2 regions of the Arthrobacter sp. TJ-178 genome follow, and region 2 is predicted to be linked to the other one. Evidence: riboswitches for the same ligand, from Rfam matches in the RefSeq annotation. Region 2 holds a riboswitch; the other holds the start of a gene.
What was found. Region 2 has a riboswitch for cyclic di-AMP ahead of AC4D2Q_RS09945 (LysM peptidoglycan-binding domain-containing protein). Riboswitches for the same ligand answer to the same signal wherever they lie in the genome.

Region 1 (4,187 bases), on a different contig from region 2:
GCAGCCGGAGCCGCTTCCGGCGCCGGGGCCGCCGCCGGAGCGGAAACAAAACCTGCCGGTTCCATGGCCGGAGCAGCTTCTTCCGTCAGCACTGCCTGGGCAGGTGCCTGTGAAGGAGCCTCGGCCGGCAGCGGCTGCGCTGCCGGCGCTGCCTGGGGCTCGGTTGCCTGCGGCTGCGCAGCAACAGGCTGCACTTCCTCAGACGGAGTTTCCTCAGGCTGCGCTTCGGGGGCCAGAATGACGCCGGCCACGGCCGGACGGTCAAAGCTCACCATGGCGGTTGCGGGAACCATCAGCTGCGTAGACGCCGCCAGATCCAACGTGCTGGTTTCCGCGCTGCGGACCACATCGGAACCTGTTGCGTTGGCCGCAACGCCGGTGCCCAGAACCAGGCCTGATGCGGCAACTACCACAGCGGCCTGACGCCCAAAGGTTCCGGCGTTGGCGGACACTGCCTGCGCAAGCGTGCTCAGCGCAGCGGTACGCGCTGCGGGCGCCCGGTGACGGGCGCGCTCAGTTGTAGATGTCATGCGGGTGCAATCTCCGTTATCTGCAACAGGGCTTAGCTGACGCGGACGAAGCTTGCGCCGCCGAGGTAGGACAGCGGGTGCAGCACGGTGTTCATACCGTCGAAGCCGCCGCTGATGACCTGGCCGTTGCCCACGTAGATGGCTACGTGGCCGGAGGTGATGACGAGGTCGCCGGGCTCGGGCGAGCCAACAACCGAGCCGAAAGCGTAGAACTGTGCGGGGGCGAGGTCGCCCACCGACTTGCCGACGGAGCGCAGTGCATTCTCCACCATGGCGGTGCAGTCCTGAGCAACACCGAGCTGCGCGTAGGCCGAAGCAACGAGTGCTGCGCCGACGCCGCTGGTTACCGGAGCCGGTGCGGGGGCCGGAGCCTGAACCGGTGCGGGAGCTGCAGCGGCGGGTGCCGGGGCAGCAGCCTGGGCCTGAGCCGGCGTGTTGGCCGCGGGGGCCCAGTTGGCAGTGGTGGCTGCCAGCGGTGCGGAAGCCTGCTGCGTCTGAGCGGCAACTGCCTGCTCAGCCTGAACAGCCTGCTCGGCCTGAACTGCAGCGGCCTGCTCAGCCTGAACAGCTGCCTGTTCCTGAGCAGCGGCTTCAGCGGCGGCAGCCGCTTCTTCTGCTGCGATGCGGGCGCGGTAGTCCGCTCCGGAAACGGAGGAGACGGGCTGCATGGTGGCCAGCTCAAACGGTGCCTGTGCGGAGACAGAAACAGCGCCGGTTGAAGTTACGACACTGAGCGGGGTGGCTTCGAGTACCTGGCGGTCGGTGCTGGGGGCTGCCTGGGCGGGAAGGCCTGCAGCGAGGACGAGGCCTGAAGCGGCAACGACGACGGCGGCCTGGCGGCCGATGGTTCCAACATTGGAGGTGACGGCCCGGGACAGTGCTGAAACGGGGCTCGACTGGACTGCGGACGCGCGACGGCGGCCGTGAGCTACTGATGACACAAGTTTGCCTCTCCCAATGCCTACGAGGTGAGCTGTCGGATTCGGATGGGAGTCACCCGGCTGCGTGGGCGGTAAGGCCCGTGCAACTTAACCCCTAGGGTTTCTTTCGAAACCCGAATGTGGTTCCCCCGCCTCTGCCATGCGATGTTGCGAACGGACCTCAAACAGTGGCAGAGCTCGGCGATCTGTTCGAGGGTGCCCGACCTTTGGCCGATCAAGCACGAGGACGACCCTACAACAACATTTGTCGAATGTCACGTTCAGGTCACGAAATGGTTATCCTGCGGTCACAGCCAACCGAGCGGGTCAACGACCTCGCCGTTGACCATCACTTCAAAGTGAAGGTGGCAGCCCGTTGAGGCGCCTGTGGTGCCGCTGGCGCCCACCAGGGCGCCGCGCTCCACCTTGTCCCCCACGGCCACAGCCAGGCTGGACATGTGGTTGTACGTGGTTTCCACGCCGTTGCCGTGATCAACCACCACGCGGTTTCCGCCGCCGAAGTCGTGCCAGCCCGAGAAGGTTACGGTGCCGGCTGCGGCAGCCGTGACATCCGTGCCGCAGGCAGCGGCAAAGTCCTGGCCGCGGTGCAGCTCGTCTGCGGCACCGGTGATGGGACTGACGCGGTAGCCAAAGCCGGACGTCTGAACGAGCTCCGAGGCCAGCGGTCGGGCAAGAGCGCCCGCGGATGCACCGGCGGAAATCTCCGCACCGGACGCCACAGCCACGTGGTGGAGCTTTGCTTCCGGGTCAAACCGGCTGCTCAGGGCGGGCCGGTCAAAGTTAACGGCGGCTGCGGGATCCGCTGAAACTACCGGCGCTTCCACGGCGACAGGCTGCATTTCCTGGGCTGGTTCGCTCACGGCTGCGGTGGTGGGGACCGCAGCAGTAAGGATCATGCCCGAGGCTGCTGCGGTAATGGCGACTTTTTGTGCGGCACCGCCGATGGAGCGGTTTCTGGATTCTGCTCGGCGGCGGCCGGATCTGGGGCCGTTGTCCGGGCGTGGAGCGGGGGCCGGGGCAGACGCGCGGCGCCTGCCCGGGGCAGCATGCTTCGACAAGGTATACCTCTCTCATATGCCTGCGAAGTTAGCTGTCGGATTCGAGTGGAGAAACTCGGCCCCGCATTCAGCGACGGGCCGCACCGTCGATGCGGGGGCAGTGCTGATGCTGGAGGCTTCACCCCAAGGCAGCTCAAGCTGCCGGTGATGGGTCCTCCGCCCCTGCCTGAACTATGTAATTCCGGGCCAGTGGCAGGGTTCGGCGTAAGGCCCGGATAACGGTGTTATTTCAACGTCAGTAAGTCACTATAGGTGAAGATGCCCAAAAGAGACCATTTCGTTATCCGAGTGTGGATACAAACACGTGGGCAGCCACCTCTGGAGGAAGTTCCAGGGCGCCTTCGATTCCGGGAACGCGCACAGAAATGTAGCCCGCCACCACTTCGGCACTGATCTCCGCTCCGGGGCGCAAACCCGCCTCATCGAACTGGCAGAGCAGTTCCGGTTCCACCTGGACCGGTTCGGCCAGCCGGACCAGCTTCATCTTGGTTCCCGGCTCCGCCTGCGCCACAGCGGAAACGAGGTTGGTCACGCCGTCGTGGAACGGTTCAGCGGCCACGCCGCCAATCTCGGCGAGACCCGGAATGGGGTTGCCGTAGGGCGACTCCGTGGGATGCCCCAGCAGGTCGTACAGCCGCCGCTCCACGCGCTCACTCATGACGTGTTCCCAGCGGCAGGCTTCGTCATGGACGTAAGCCCAGTCCAGGCCGATCACGTCCGAGAGCAGGCGTTCGGCCAGCCGGTGCTTGCGCATCACTTCAGTGGCGCGGCGGCGGCCCTGCTCGGTCAGCTCCAGGTGCCGGTTGCCCGAGACCACCACCAGGCCGTCCCGCTCCATCCGCCCGATCGTCTGGGACACGGTTGGCCCGGAGTGGCGCAGCCGCTCGGCGATGCGCGCCCGGAGAGCCACGATGTTCTCTTCTTCGAGCTCCAGGATGGTCCGCAGATACATTTCGGTGGTGTCAATGAGGTCCGTCATGGCAGGCCGCTCCTAGGTACTCAATTGGGAAGATCAGGAGAACAACGGCGGACGCCGCCCCCACAGGTCAGTACTGCCAATACGTTAGCTCATCCGGACAAAGGGCAGATAATTCCGTCGGCTCCGGACGTCCCGGCGTGCGGGTTCACAAATCGCATGCGGACGGGGCGGTGGGGCAGAATGAAAGGCACATCAGAGCACCCTGCCTACCGCTTGGAGCGACACCCCATGGGCGAAACAGCCGCAGTAAAGATCCCCGCCGAACTCCTTCCCAGGGACGGGCGGTTCGGGGCCGGTCCGTCAAAGGTTCGTCCGGAGCAGCTGGAGGCACTGTCCCGCGCCGGAGCCCGCCTGCTGGGCACGTCCCACCGACAGGCTCCCGTCCGCAACCTGGTGGGCAGCATCCGCGAGGGACTGTCGAGTCTCTTCCGCGCCCCGGAGGGTTATGAAGTGGTGCTTGGCGTTGGCGGCTCCACCGCATTTTGGGATGTGGCATCCTTTGGGCTGGTCCAGGACAAGGCCCAGCATCTGTCCTTCGGCGAGTTCGGTTCCAAGTTCGCCGCTGCCACCGACAAGGCACCCTTCCTTGCACCGTCCTCCATCATCAAGGCCGAACCGGGCACCCGTTCCGTTGCGGCGGCCGAATCCGGGGTGGATGTCTATGCCTGGCCCCAGAATG
Region 2 (4,187 bases):
CCGCTGGCCGCCGTGCTGTATATAGGGACGGCACCGTGGTGGCCGCTGTTTCCGCAGTCCGCGCCGCTCGATTTTGTAGTTCCCGTGACCAGCTGGCCCGCCGCAGGATTCACCGTCCTGCTGGGCCTCGTCTACGGCGTTGCCGCCTGGCTGCTGCCGCCGTGGATGGCCCGCCGGCTCAGCGGCGGCACGCTGGCGATCCTCTCGCCCCGCCGGTATGACGAGCTCGCCCGCCGGATCCAGGATCTCTCCGCTGCCCGCGCCAGCGCACTGACGGCCCACGCAGCAGAGCTGCGCCGCATCGAACGTGAGCTGCATGACGGAGCGCAGAACCGGCTGGTGGGAGTGGTGATGATGCTCGGGCTGGCGCAGCGGGCGGCGGAGAGTGATCCCGCTGCCGCAATGCCCTTTATCGGGCGTGCCCAGGACGCCGCCACCGAAGCCCTGGCCGGTCTGCGGGAAGCGGTACACGACATTTATCCGCCGGTCCTGGATGAGCTGGGCCTGGACGGAGCGGCATCGGCACTGACCAGCAGGTCCCCCATCAGCTGTTCGCTGGACGTGCAGGGACTGCAGCGTGCTCCCGCAGCGGTGGAATCCGCCGCCTACTTTGTCCTGGCCGAAGCCCTGACCAACGCAGCGAAACATTCCGACGCCTCGCACATCGAAGTGCTCCTGCGCACAGAAACCGCACCGCGCGAGGATGTGCTGGTGGTCCGGGTGAACGACGACGGGCGCGGCGGCGCTGCCGTTGCGGGGGCCGGCGACCCCGCGGCCGGGTCCGGCACCGGCCTGGCCGGAATTGCCCGCCGGGCTGCTGCCTTCGGCGGCACGTTGTATCTGACCAGTCCGCCCGGCGGGCCAACCGAACTAAGGGTGGAGCTTCCATGCGCCTTCTGATCGCCGAAGATGATGCTCTGCTGCGCGCGGGGCTTGAGCTGCTGCTGCAGGGCGAGGGATTTGAGGTGGTTGGCTCCGCGGACAATGCCGAGGACCTGCTGGCAGGCTTTGAACCCGGCAGTGCCGACGGCGCCGTCCTTGATGTGCGGATGCCGCCGACCTTCACCAACGAGGGGCTGCGCGCTGCCCTGGAACTTCGCTCTCGGGTGCCGGACTTTCCGGTCCTTGTCCTGTCCGCTTATGTTGAGGACCGGTACGCAAGCCGGCTGCTGGCCTCCGGTGCCCAGGGTGTGGGCTACCTCTTAAAGGAACGCGTGGGCAAAGTGGGCGATTTTGTCGAGGGCCTGCGCCGGGTCCTGGCCGGCGGAACCGTCATGGATCCGGAGGTCATCGCCCAGCTGTTCAGCCGGCGCAGCACCCTGGACCCCATCCGGTCCCTGACTCCCCGCGAGTTTGAAGTGCTGGGGCTGGTGGCCGAGGGCCTGGGCAACACCGCCATTGCCCGGACCATCTCCGTATCCGAGACAGCTGTCAGCAAGCACATCGGCAACATCTTCGCGAAACTGGGCCTCTCGCCGTCGGACAGCGGCCACCGCCGCGTACTGGCCACGTTGGCGTATTTGCGGACCTAGGCGTATCTGCGGGCTTAGCCGTACCTGCGGACCCAGGCGTATCCGGGGACCTAAACGGCACTAAATCCCCGTGCTGACGCGGGTTTGGGAACCTCCTGTGCCGGCACCCACAGGCCACTCCAGAGGTGCCACTCACGCCTCCGTGCGAGCTTCGTTACTAAATAGTTACCATCCCGTAACCGTCTTGTACGGTAGTACTCATGCCGTTATCTGAAGCGGCTCCCTTGACTTGTTACCTAGCTCTGCCGCTGGTCAAGGTCCACAGATTTCACACTTCGGCAGAGGCGGGGGAACCACTTACGGGTTCCTTATGAATCCTTGGGGTTAAGTCAGCCGAGGTTTCTTCGGCGGACCGGATGACTCCCATCCGCATCCGACAGCTCACCTCGCAGGTATCGGGAGAGGTAACTTATTTTGTTGAACAATACTCGTGGAACCCACAGCGCCGACAACACCGGACTGTGGACTGCACTTGCAAACGCCACCACCGGCAAGGCCCGCACCATCGGCACCGCAGCAGCTGTCCTGGCAGCAGGCTCCGGCCTGGTGCTCAGCATGGCCGGCCCCGCTTCGGCAGGCGTCATCGCCAACGACTCGACCGAGTCCTACACCGCCCCTGCTGCTGTAGCCGTTCCGGCTGCTCCGGTAGCTCCCGCAGCTGCTCCGGTTGAGGCTCCTGCCCCCGCCGCAGCATCCACCCACGTGGTCCAGTCCGGCGACACCCTGAGCGCCATCGCCAGCACCTACGCCGTCACCCTTGACGACATCCTGGCGCTGAACGGCCTTTCGCTGGATTCCATCATCTACCCCGGCGATGTCATCACGTACGCCGGCGGCGCTGCTGTTGAAGCTGCTTACGCCGCACCGGCTGCAGTGTCCTACGATGCTCCTGCAGCAGTGTCCTATGACGCTCCCGCTGCAGTCTCCTACGCCGCTCCGGTGGAAGAGACCGCCGCCGTGGCCGACTTCAGCACCTTCAGCACGCAGGCTTCCTCCGTGACGCCGGCTGCCGCTCCCGCTGCTAGCGGCACCAACGCCATCATGCTCAGCTCCGCATACGCCCAGATGGGTGCCGCCCAGGACTGCACCGTTCTGGTTGAGGTTGCCCTCCGGGCAGCCGGCCACTCGGTTGGCGACCTGGCTCCCGCGCAGCTTGCTGCTTACGGAACCCCGGTTTCCGACCCCCAGCCGGGCGACATCGCCTACTACGCCGACGGCGGCATGGGCGTTGCCCACATCGCCATCTACGCAGGCAACGGCCAGGCCATCCACAGCGGATGGGGCGGCAACCAGACTGTACTGGAGAGCGCCAACGTTGGTTCCGGCGCCGTGTACTACCGCGTAGCGTAATCACGCACTAGCTCCCATCAGAGCGCGGGAAGCGAACGGACCTGCAATCTGATGGATCCATAAAAAGGAACGCCCGGCCAGCTGGCCGGGCGTTCCTTTTTGCCGTTGAGCGTTTAGTTCGACGTGCGTGGATGTGCGCGGATTTGCGCGCAGTGTCAGGTCCGCCAGGAGTCAGGCTTCCGGACCGTCCTGGCCGTCCTGGGAGTCCTGCTGTTCCGGGCCGTCCTGCTGTTCCTGGGAGTCCGGAGCGTCCGGAGCGTCAGAGTGATGCCGGCCGCCGTGGCCGTGCCCGGGGCCGTCCTCGGTCATGCCGTCGCGGGCAGGCCCGTCGCCGTCGCCGCGGACATCTCCCTCATCGTCGCGCACCTTGCGGTCGCCGTCGTTCCTGCCCTGATCCGGCGCGGATTCCCCGTCTGAGTTCTCCTCCTGGGTGTCCGGGTCTGTCTCAGTTCCCTGATCCGTCTTGTCCTTATCCGCCTTGTCTGGCTTGTCTGCCTTGTCCTTCTCTGCCTTGTCGCCATCGCCGTCGCGCTCGTGCCGCGTCTCGGCGCCAGACTCAGACTCGGATTCGGACTCCTGGCCCTGCTGCTCCTGTTGCTGTTCAGTCACAGAGGCCTGTTCCGAATCCGCAGTTGTGTCGGCCGTGGCCATACCGGCAAAAAAGGAGCCGACCAACAGGATCAGACCGCCAACTACGCCCAGGATCCATCCCAGCGGGCCCCTGGCCTTGTCCCGAAATGCCATCGTTTCATGCACCTTTCGAAGAGTGGATGTGCTGACACTCTTATTTTCGGAGCCGATTCTTCGAAGATTCTTAGACCCCGCGCCGTCCCCCGGCCAGGGGAAGGCGAACTTCCACCACGCCGCCGGAGCGGCCGGCGGCTGCGGGTCCTCCTCCGGCCGGGAGGGCGCGGACACTGCCGCCATAGCGGGCAGCGATTTCCGCTACGAGGGCGAGCCCCAGCCCGTAGTGTCTCGGCGCCACGTTCTCTTCTCCTGCGCCGGCGCCGTCCCCTTCGGTTCCGTCCCCTTCAGCGCCGTTGCCTTCAGTGCCGGTGCCGTCTCCGTCTGCGCTGTCGCCCTCTGCGCCGCCCGTTTCCCGGTTTCGTACGGAGGCAAACCGTTCAAACGCCTGCCGGGTAAAGCCTGGCGGAAATCCGGCTCCGTCATCGGCGACGCGAATCACAGCAACGCGTCCGCTGCTCCCCACGGAGAACCGCACGAGCGACCGGGCATAGTCCAGGGCGTTGGCCCCGAGCGCCGTGAAGATCCGCTGCAGCGCAAACTGTCCGCCCAGCACGGTTA

Region 1: another riboswitch for cyclic di-AMP. It lies ahead of AC4D2Q_RS16805 (M23 family metallopeptidase); the one in region 2 lies ahead of AC4D2Q_RS09945 (LysM peptidoglycan-binding domain-containing protein).

Annotation. Positions count from the first base shown of each region.
Region 1 is NZ_JBZCNK010000007.1:92,675-96,861, forward strand. Features, by position in the region: gene AC4D2Q_RS16795 (NlpC/P60 family protein) at 1-530, opposite strand, end outside; gene AC4D2Q_RS16800 (NlpC/P60 family protein) at 563-1,471, opposite strand; cyclic di-AMP (ydaO/yuaA leader) riboswitch at 1,475-1,640, opposite strand; gene AC4D2Q_RS16805 (M23 family metallopeptidase) at 1,759-2,367, opposite strand; cyclic di-AMP (ydaO/yuaA leader) riboswitch at 2,532-2,744, opposite strand; gene AC4D2Q_RS16810 (iron-dependent transcriptional repressor DtxR) at 2,810-3,508, opposite strand; gene serC (phosphoserine transaminase) at 3,737-4,187, shown strand, end outside.
Region 2 is NZ_JBZCNK010000003.1:86,118-90,304, reverse strand. Features, by position in the region: gene AC4D2Q_RS09955 (sensor histidine kinase) at 1-900, shown strand, start outside; gene AC4D2Q_RS09950 (response regulator) at 888-1,532, shown strand; cyclic di-AMP (ydaO/yuaA leader) riboswitch at 1,789-1,941, shown strand; gene AC4D2Q_RS09945 (LysM peptidoglycan-binding domain-containing protein) at 1,950-2,882, shown strand; gene AC4D2Q_RS09940 (hypothetical protein) at 3,054-3,626, opposite strand; gene AC4D2Q_RS09935 (sensor histidine kinase) at 3,697-4,187, opposite strand, start outside.